3 linked regions of the Marichromatium purpuratum 984 genome follow. The protein of the gene in region 3 interacts with the protein of the main gene of each other region in a pairwise test. Links are inferred from orthologs where the notes say so. Each region holds a gene or a part of one and is shown on either strand. Other genes may lie near its edges.

Region 1 (2,853 bases), 550 kb from region 3 along the record:
CCCGATACTCATCGACCACCACGGCATTGTCGAGGCTACCGCCGAGGGCGAGGTTCTGCTGGCGCAGCGCCTCGATCTCCTTGAGAAAGCCGAAGGTCCGGGCCCGGCTGACCTCGCGCACGAAGGAGTGGGTCGAGAGGTCGATGCTGGCGCGATTGACCCGAGCGTGGAAGGCCGGATGGTCGAAATCGATGGAAAAATCGACCCGGAAGCCGTGATAGGGCGTAAAGCGTGCGTACTTGTCGCCATCACGCACCTCGATCGGGCGCTTGATGCGGATGAAGCGCTTGGCCCTAGGCTGCTCCTCGACACCGGCAGACTGGATAAGGAACACGAAGGGCGCGGCGCTGCCGTCCATGATCGGCACTTCGGCGGCACCGAGATCGACATAGGCGTTGTCGATACCGAAGCCGGCGAAGGCGGCGAGCAGGTGCTCGACGGTGGAAACCCGCACGTCGTCGCGCACCAGGGTGGTGGAGAGCCGGGTGTCGCCGACGTTGAAGGGCGTGGCCTGGATCTCGACCGGGGTGTCGAGATCCACCCGCCGGAACACGATACCGGTATCCGGAGCGGCCGGGCGCAGGGTGAGCGCGACCTTCTCACCGGTGTGAAGCCCCACGCCGGTGGTCTGGATCACGGTCTTCAAGGTGCGTTGCTTGATCATCGCCCGGGTTACCCCTCGCTATCCACGGCGGCCGACGGCGATCCCTGCCGGTTGCCGGTCGAGTCCAGCGCGGGACCGGCTCAACCGGCCCCACGCCGCTCATCCTGTGCTCGATTCATGTGCACGCGCGTCATCACGACGGGTGCGGTTTCGGATAGCTTAGGGTTTTCCCGAAGATTTATCAAGTTTCGCACGCAACAAGACACGACGCCCCTGTTTTCAAACGTCTTTCAGATACAGGGAAACCCCTGATCAATCAGCCTGACGACGCAAGAAGGCGGGGATGTCGAGATAATCCAGGTCGCTCTCCCCGACCGACTCGGACGCCGCCTGAGCACCCGCCTTGCGCGCAACCGCCGGACGGCGATCGAGTTCGCGATAGTCGGGCGCGCTCTCACCCCCGTCACCGCTGACCAGACGCATCGCCGGCTCCTGCAGCCCGGGACGGCGGACCTTGACGCGATTACCGCCGAGCCCGGTGGCGACCACGGTCACTCGCAGCTCGTCCTCAAGTTCGGGGTCGACCACGGTCCCGACCACCACGGTGGCCTCGTCGTCGGCGAACTCGCGCACCGTGCTGCCGACCTCGTCGAACTCACCGATGGTGAGGCTCATCCCCGCGGTGATGTTGACCAGGATGCCCTTGGCGCCGGCGAGATCGATGTCCTCGAGCAGCGGGCTGCGGATCGCCGCCTCGGCTGCCTCGCGGGCACGATTCTCGCCCTGGGCCGCACCGGTCCCCATCATCGCCACGCCCATCGTCGACATCACCGTCTTGACATCGGCGAAGTCGACGTTGATCAGTCCCGGGCGGGTGATCAGCTCGGCGATGCCCTGAGTGGCGTTGAGCAGCACGTCGTTGGCCGCGCGGAAGGCGTCGAGCAGGCTCATCTCCTTGCCGAGCACCGCCAGCAGCTTCTCGTTGGGAATGGTGATCAGCGAATCGACGTTGGTGGCCAACTCGGCGATCCCCTCCTCGGCCACGCGGCTGCGCTTGACGCCCTCGAAGGGGAAGGGCTTGGTGACCACGGCGACGGTGAGGATCCCCAGCTCCTTGGCGACCTGGGCGACCACCGGCGCGGCGCCGGTACCGGTACCACCGCCCATGCCCGCGGTGATGAAGACCATGTCGGCGCCCTCGAGCGCATCCTGGATGCGATCGCGATCCTCCATCGCGGCACTCTGTCCGACCTCGGGGTCGGCGCCCGCGCCCAGTCCCTTGGTGATACCGGCGCCGAGCTGCAGGATGGTCTTGACGTTGGAGTTCTTCAGCGCCTGAGCATCGGTGTTGGCGCAGATGAAGTCGACCCCCTCGATGGTCGAGGCGACCATGTGGTTGACCGCGTTGCCGCCACCGCCACCGACGCCGATAACCTTGATGACCGCGTTCTGGCTATGGGTGTCCATCAGTTCGAACATGTGAAATCTCCTCTCTTGTTGCAGTGCGCAAAAACCTGAAACCTCGTCGGCGCCGCGCTCCAGGCGACACCGCCCCCCGACATCCCCGACGTCCTCTGGACACCGGGGCCTCTGAGACCGCAGGCCGCGGTCCATCCTGACTACGGCATCGCTCGCGACACCGCCCTGCCGACACCACCGCCCCGGAACGACCGGAGCAGCGGCACCGTCCCTCTAGAACGTGCCCTGGAACCAGCCGCGCATGCGCGACCACATCCCTTGCAGCCCCGGCCCCTCGGCCATCTCGGGAGCACGGGCGAAGCGGTGCTGGCGCGCATACATCAGCAGTCCCACCCCGGTCGCATAGGCCGGGTTGTCGACCACCTCGGACATGCCGACGACGTGCTGCGGCACACCGAGACGCACCGGCATGTCGAACACCGACTCGGCCAGCTCGACCAGTCCCTCCATCTTGGCCCCGCCGCCGGTGAGCACCACGCCGCCGGCGACCACCTCCTCCAGCCCGCTGCGCCGCAGCTCGTTCTTCAGCAGGGTCAGCAGCTCTTCGTAGCGCGGCTCGGCGACCTCGGCGAGCATCTGGCGCGAGAGCCGGCGTGGCGGTCGGTCACCGATGCTCGGCACCTCGATCGCCTCGCTGTCGGCGGCGAGCTGAGCGAGCGCGCAGGCATGCTCGACCTTGATCTGCTCGGCGTATTGGGTGGGCGTGCGCAGCGCCACGGCGATGTCGTTGGTGACCTGGTCGCCGGCGATCGGGATCACCGAGGTGTGGC
Region 2 (2,934 bases), 540 kb from region 3 along the record:
GTTTCGACCGTGGCTGAACGACGCCGTCGCGGGGCTACCAGGAAGCGTCCGCTGTTGCAGCGGCTGGGGCGCTCGCGTTGGCGCGGGCTGCTCGGGGTGGTGCTGCTGCTGGCGATGCCGCTCGGGGCTTGGCGGTTTATCCAGGAGGAGCCGGGGTTGTTGCCGGTGCGGGTGATCGAGGTCGAGGGCGAGCTGCATCATCACTCCTCGGCGTTGCTCAGCCAGACCCTGACCGAGCGACTCGATGGCGGCATCCTGACCGCCAACCTGGTCGAACTCAAGCGCGCGGCCGAGTCGCTGGCCTGGGTCGGTCATGCCAGTCTGCGTCGGGTGTGGCCCGATCGGCTGCTGGTGCTGGTCGAGGAGCATCGGCCGATCGCGCGCTGGAACGACGATGGTCTGGTGACCGCCGAGGGGGTGGTGTTCCGACCGCGCGCCGCGACCCTGCCGGCGGGATTGCCGGTGCTCGTGGGCGAGGAGGCGCGCGCCGCCGAGCTGGCGAGTCGCTATCAGGACTGGCGCGACCGACTGATGCTGGTCGGCCATCTGATCCAGACCCTGGCGGTCGATCCGCGCGGCGATTGGCGCATCGAGCTGGTGATGGGTACCGAGCTGCGGCTCGGGTCCGAGCAGGTCGAGGAGCGTCTCGCCCGCTTCATCGCCAACGCCCCGCAGCTCGAGGCGGTTGGACAATTGTTGGTCGTGGATCTGCGCTACAGCAACGGGTTCGCCGTGCGCTGGGCGGATGAGAGACAGGCGCAGGTCCGCGCGAACTCGGGTCGCCCGGAGTGGCCCGACAATCGAGGATAGAACCGGATGTCGCGACGTAACGACAAGAATCTTTTGGTGGGCCTGGACATCGGCACCTCCAAAGTCGCCGCCCTGATCGGCGAACTCAAGGATGATGATCAGATCGAGATCATCGGCATCGGCGCCCACCCCTCGCGCGGACTCAAGCGCGGGGTGGTGGTCGACATCGAGTCGACGGTGCAGTCGATCCAGCGCGCGGTGGAAGAGGCCGAGCTGATGGCCGGCTGCGAGATCCACTCGGTGCACGCCGGGATCGCCGGCAGCCATGTGCGCAGCTTCAACTCCGACGGTGTCGCCAAGGTCAACGAGGGTGAGGTCACCCAGGCCGATGTCGATCAGGTGATCGACTCGGCGCGTGCGGTGGCGATCCCGGCCGACCAGAAGACCCTGCACATCCTGCCGCAGGAATTCATCATCGACGAGCAGGGCGGGGTGCGCGAGCCGATCGGCATGTGCGGGGTGCGCCTCGAGGCCAAGGTGCACATCGTCACCGGCGCGGCGAGCGCGGCGCAGAACCTCACCCGCTGCATCGGCCGCTGCGGGCTCGATGTCGACGACCTGGTGCTCTCGCAGCTGAGTTCGAGCTACTCGGTGCTCGGCGAGGACGAGAAGGAACTCGGCGTCTGTCTGGTCGACATCGGTGCCGGCACCACCGATATGGCGGTGTTCACCAATGGCGCCATCCGCCACACCTCGGTGATCCCGATCGCCGGCGACCAGGTCACCAACGACATCGCCGTGGCGCTGCGCACGCCCACCCAATACGCCGAGCAGATCAAGGTCGAGCATGCCTGCGCGCTCGCTCAGCTCGCCGCCGACAGCGAGGCGATCGAGGTGCCGAGCATCGGTGACCGACCGCCACGCCGGCTCTCGCGCCAGATGCTCGCCGAGGTCGCCGAGCCGCGCTACGAAGAGCTGCTGACCCTGCTGAAGAACGAGCTGCGGCGCAGCGGGCTGGAGGAGGTGGTCGCCGGCGGCGTGGTGCTCACCGGCGGCGGGGCCAAGATGGAGGGACTGGTCGAGCTGGCCGAGTCGGTGTTCGACATGCCGGTGCGTCTCGGTGTGCCGCAGCACGTCGTCGGCATGTCCGAGGTGGTCGACAACCCGGCCTATGCGACCGGGGTGGGACTGCTGATGTATGCGCGCCAGCACCGCTTCGCCCGTGCTCCCGAGATGGCCGAGGGGCCGGGGCTGCAAGGGATGTGGTCGCGCATGCGCGGCTGGTTCCAGGGCACGTTCTAGAGGGACGGTGCCGCTGCTCCGGTCGTTCCGGGGCGGTGGTGTCGGCAGGGCGGTGTCGCGAGCGATGCCGTAGTCAGGATGGACCGCGGCCTGCGGTCTCAGAGGCCCCGGTGTCCAGAGGACGTCGGGGATGTCGGGGGGCGGTGTCGCCTGGAGCGCGGCGCCGACGAGGTTTCAGGTTTTTGCGCACTGCAACAAGAGAGGAGATTTCACATGTTCGAACTGATGGACACCCATAGCCAGAACGCGGTCATCAAGGTTATCGGCGTCGGTGGCGGTGGCGGCAACGCGGTCAACCACATGGTCGCCTCGACCATCGAGGGGGTCGACTTCATCTGCGCCAACACCGATGCTCAGGCGCTGAAGAACTCCAACGTCAAGACCATCCTGCAGCTCGGCGCCGGTATCACCAAGGGACTGGGCGCGGGCGCCGACCCCGAGGTCGGACAGAGTGCCGCGATGGAGGATCGCGATCGCATCCAGGATGCGCTCGAGGGCGCCGACATGGTCTTCATCACCGCGGGCATGGGCGGTGGTACCGGTACCGGCGCCGCGCCGGTGGTCGCCCAGGTCGCCAAGGAGCTGGGGATCCTCACCGTCGCCGTGGTCACCAAGCCCTTCCCCTTCGAGGGCGTCAAGCGCAGCCGCGTGGCCGAGGAGGGGATCGCCGAGTTGGCCACCAACGTCGATTCGCTGATCACCATTCCCAACGAGAAGCTGCTGGCGGTGCTCGGCAAGGAGATGAGCCTGCTCGACGCCTTCCGCGCGGCCAACGACGTGCTGCTCAACGCCACTCAGGGCATCGCCGAGCTGATCACCCGCCCGGGACTGATCAACGTCGACTTCGCCGATGTCAAGACGGTGATGTCGACGATGGGCGTG
Region 3 (4,058 bases):
CGAGCCGCCGGAGGAGCCGCCCGGCACCCGCGAGGTGTCCCAGGGATTGGCGACGGGGCCGTAGTAGCTGGTCTCGTTGCTCGAGCCCATGGCGAACTCGTCCATGTTGGTCTTGCCGAGCATCACCGCGCCGGCGCCACCCAGACGTTCGACCACGGTCGCGTCATAGGGGGCGACGAAGTCGTCGAGCATGCGCGAGGCACAGCTGGTGCGCACTCCCTTGGTGCAGAAGATGTCCTTGTGCGCGATCGGGATACCGGTGAGCGGGCCGGCCTGGTCACGGGCGAGCGCCTCGTCGGCGCGCGCGGCGGCGGCGAGCGCGGCCTCGGCATCGACGGTGATGAAGCTGTTGAGCTGGGGGTCGAGCCGCGCGATGCGGTCGAGATAGTGACGGGTCAGCTCGGTGCTGGAGTACTTGCGCAGCCGCAGATCGGCGGCCAGTTCTGCGATCGACTTGTTCTGCATTATTCGATGACCTTCGGAACCAGATAGAGCCCGCCCTCGCTCAGCGGCGCGCCGGCTTGGTACTCGGCGCGACGATCCGGCTCGGTGGCCTGATCGGGCCGCAGCCGTTGGGCCATGTGCAACGGGTGCGCCATGGGCTCGACGTCGTCGGTGTTCACCGAGTCCATCTGGGCCACGAGATCGAGAATATTGGAGAGTTCGGCGGCGTAGCGCTCGGTCTGATCCGGGCTGATCGCCAGGCGCGCGAGGTGCGCGATCTTTTCGACGTCGGAACGATCCAGTGACATGTCCGTCCTGCTGGGCCTACAAAAATGGGGAGTCAAAATAGCATAGCGGCCGTGGGCGGTGGAACCAGCGACCAGCGACCAGCGACCAGCGACCAGCGACCAGCGACCAGCGACCAGCGACCAGGGGATTGAACCGCAAAGCCGCAAAGCCGCAAAGCACGTGAAGTGCATGGTGTGTGATGTCGGCGTGAGACCACAGGCGGCGCAGGTCCGCAACCACTGGCGGCTGATCGCTGGCGGCTGGCAGCTTATTCCCTGCACGCGAAGTGCATGGTGTGTGATGTCGGCGTGAGACCACAGGCGGCGCAGGTCCGCAACCACTGGCGGCTGATCGCTGGCGGCTGGCGGCTTATTCCCTGCACGCGAAGGGCATGGTGTGTGATGTCGGCGTGAGACCACAGGCGGCGCGGATCCGCAACCACTGGCGGCTGATCGCTGGCGGCTGGCGGCTTATTCCCTGCACGCGAAGTGCATGGTGTGTGATGTCGGCGTGAGGCCACAGGCGGCGCGGGTCCGCACCCACTGGCGGCTGATCGCTGGCGGCTGGCGGCTTATTCCCTTCGCGGTTCAATCCCCTGGTCGCTGGCGCCGCTGCCTTGCCCATCCCTGATTGCATTGCTAGATTAGCCGTCCTGTTTTTCAAGGATTCCCTCAGCGGACATCGATACCGGACGCCTGCGGGACCCGGCGCTCCTCTCTTCCTCCAAGGTAAGTATCTGATGGTATTCAGACGCATTCGCGGGATATTCTCCAACGATCTGTCGATCGACCTGGGGACCGCCAACACCCTCATCTTTGCCCGCGGACGTGGCATCGTGCTCAACGAGCCCTCGGTGGTCGCGATCCGCCATGATCGCGCTACCGGCGGCAAATCGGTCGCGGCAGTGGGCGAGGAGGCGAAGCTGATGCTCGGACGGACCCCACAGAGCATCACCGCGGTGCGGCCGATGAAGGACGGCGTGATCGCCGACTTCACCGTCACCGAGAAGATGCTGCAGTACTTCATCCACAAGGTGCACGAGTCGCGCCTGATCAGCCCCAGCCCGCGAGTATTGATCTGCGTGCCCTGCGGCTCGACCCAGGTGGAGCGTCGCGCGATCCGCGAATCGGCCGCCGGCGCCGGCGCGCGCGAGGTCTTCCTGATCGAGGAGCCGATGTCGGCGGCGATCGGCGCCGGCCTGCCGGTGCACGAGCCCCACGGCTGCATGGTCATCGACATCGGCGGCGGCACCTCGGAAGTGGCGGTGATCTCGCTCAACGGCATCGTCTACTCCGCCTCGGTGCGCATCGGCGGCGACACCTTCGACGACGCCATCGTCAACTATGTCCGGCGCAACTACGGCACCCTGATCGGCGAGACCACCGCCGAGCGCATCAAGCACACCATCGGCTCGGCCTACCCCGGCAACGAGATGCTGGAGATGGAGGTCAAGGGCCGCAATCTCGCCGAGGGCGTGCCGCGCAGCTTCACCCTCAACAGCAACGAGATCCTCGAGGCGCTGCAGGAGCCGATCTCGGGCATCGTCGGTGCGGTCAAGATGGCCCTGGAGCAGACCCCGCCGGAACTCGGCGCCGATGTCGCCGAGCGCGGCATCGTGCTCACCGGCGGCGGCTCGATGCTACGCGGCTTCGACCGGCTGATCGAGGAGGAGACCGGACTGCCGGTGGTGATGGCCGACGATCCGCTGACCTGCGTGGCGCGGGGCGGCGGCAAGGCGCTGGAGTTGATCGACGAGCGCGCCACCGGGCTGTTCTCGGTCGAGTAGCCCCCGCCGTCGCGGGGCCACCCCGACACGAGCGGACTGGTCGCGCTCGGCACAATATCGGAAAATGACCCGCTCACGCCGTCCCTGATGCAGCAGGGGCGGAGGCCTGTCCACGGGGTTTGAACCACCCCGCACGACGCGGCAGACGCGCTCTCCCCCAATCCAGTCATTGCCGAGGAGCCGACCATCAAACCCCTGTTCGTCCGCGGCCCATCCCCACTGCTCAGGATGATCGTGGCGGTGATTCTGTCCCTCGGGCTGATCATCGCCGACCACCACTACGATCATCTCGGCACGGTACGCTCGGCGCTCTCGCTGGCGGCCTATCCGCTGCACTACGTCGTCGACCTTCCGGCGCACATGATGCGTGACACCCAGGGGCGTCTCACCAACGCCGCCGAGCTGCGCGCGCGCAACGCCGCACTGCATCGCGAGAACCTGACCCTCAAGGCTAGGCTGCAGCAATTCGAGGCACTCGAGGCTGAGAACATGCGGCTGCGCGACCTGCTCGGCTCCTCGTTCAGCGTCGGCGAACGGGTGCTGATCGCCGAGATCATGTCGCTCGACATCGCGCCCTACCGGCAACAGGTGATGATCAACAAGGGCTCGCGCTCGGGGCTGTTCGTCGGCCAGCCGGTGCTCGACGCCAACGCGGTGATGGGCCAGGTCATCCAGACCAACCCCTTCACCTCTACCGTGTTGCTGATCACCGACGCCGAGCACGCACTGCCGGTGGAGATCAATCGCAACGGTCTGCGCTCGGTGGCCGCCGGCACCGGCCTGAGCCAGGAGCTGCAGTTGCTGCACATCCCCAAGAACGCCGACGTGCGCGTCGGCGATCTGCTGGTGACCTCGGGGATGGGCGAGCGCTTCCCGCCGGGCTACCCGGTCGCCCGTATCAAGACCGTACGCCACGACCCGGACAACCCCTTCATCACCGTGCTCGCCGAACCCACGGCCGCACTCGATCGCAGCCGTGAGGTGTTACTGGTCTGGACCATGGACCCGGCGCTGCAACAGCAGGCACTCTCCGACACCCAGGGCACGGAGGCCCGCCCCAGACCATGAGCGAGACCAGGCCACGCGGCGGCTGGCTGATCGGCCTCAGCCTGTTCGTCGCCTTCGCCCTCAGCATCCTGCCGATGCCGCTGCCGGCCGAGGCGCTGCGCCCGCAGTGGGTGGCGATGGTGGTGGTGTTCTGGTGTCTGCACACCCCCGAGCGGATCGGCGTCTTCTCGGCCTTCGCCAGCGGGGTGGCGCTCGACGTGATCTCGGGCACCCTGCTCGGCCAGCATGCGCTCACCCTGTCGCTGCTCGCCTATCTGGTCGTCGAGCTGCACCAGCGCATCCGCATCTTCCCGATGTGGCAGCAGACCCTGTTCGTCTGGGTGCTGTTGCTCGCCGAACGGCTGCTCACCCTATGGGTGCTCGGTGCCACCGGACAACCGATGCCGGCGCTGAGCTACTGGGCCCCGACCTTCCTCGGACTGATCTTCTGGCCCTGGATGAGCGCGCTGCTTGGCGATCTCGGGCGGCGTGC

What was found. The genes of interacting proteins can lie anywhere in the genome.
Region 1: the proteins of MARPU_RS16350 (region 3) and ftsZ interact in binary tests that used the Escherichia coli proteins (3 or more experiments, as listed by UniProt). The link is inferred for Marichromatium purpuratum 984 from one-to-one orthologs.
Region 2: the proteins of MARPU_RS16350 (region 3) and ftsA interact in binary tests that used the Escherichia coli proteins (3 or more experiments, as listed by UniProt). The link is inferred for Marichromatium purpuratum 984 from one-to-one orthologs.

What each region holds. Positions count from the first base shown.
Region 1 is NZ_CP007031.1:3,213,631-3,216,483, forward strand. It holds ftsZ (cell division protein FtsZ), read right to left. Parts: upstream 2,084-2,853; coding sequence 917-2,083; downstream 1-916. Other genes in the region: lpxC (UDP-3-O-acyl-N-acetylglucosamine deacetylase), read right to left, coding at 1-664; ftsA (cell division protein FtsA), read right to left, coding at 2,297-2,853. UniProt on the Escherichia coli protein: Essential cell division protein that forms a contractile ring structure (Z ring) at the future cell division site. The regulation of the ring assembly controls the timing and the location of cell division.
Region 2 is NZ_CP007031.1:3,215,045-3,217,978, reverse strand. It holds ftsA (cell division protein FtsA), read left to right. Parts: upstream 1-816; coding sequence 817-2,052; downstream 2,053-2,934. Other genes in the region: ftsZ (cell division protein FtsZ), read left to right, coding at 2,266-2,934; MARPU_RS13950 (cell division protein FtsQ/DivIB), read left to right, coding at 10-810; MARPU_RS13955 (D-alanine--D-alanine ligase), read left to right, coding at 1-17. UniProt on the Escherichia coli protein: Essential cell division protein that assists in the assembly of the Z ring. May serve as the principal membrane anchor for the Z ring.
Region 3 is NZ_CP007031.1:3,759,094-3,763,151, forward strand. Bases 541-3,494 are described here. They hold MARPU_RS16350 (rod shape-determining protein), read left to right. Parts: upstream 541-1,471; coding sequence 1,472-2,518; downstream 2,519-3,494. Other genes in these bases: gatC (Asp-tRNA(Asn)/Glu-tRNA(Gln) amidotransferase subunit GatC), read right to left, coding at 541-752; mreC (rod shape-determining protein MreC), read left to right, coding at 2,759-3,494. Outside these bases: Asp-tRNA(Asn)/Glu-tRNA(Gln) amidotransferase subunit GatA, read right to left, coding at 1-465; more of gatC, read right to left, coding at 465-540; more of mreC, read left to right, coding at 3,495-3,586; rod shape-determining protein MreD, read left to right, coding at 3,583-4,058. UniProt on the Escherichia coli protein: Forms membrane-associated dynamic filaments that are essential for cell shape determination. Acts by regulating cell wall synthesis and cell elongation, and thus cell shape.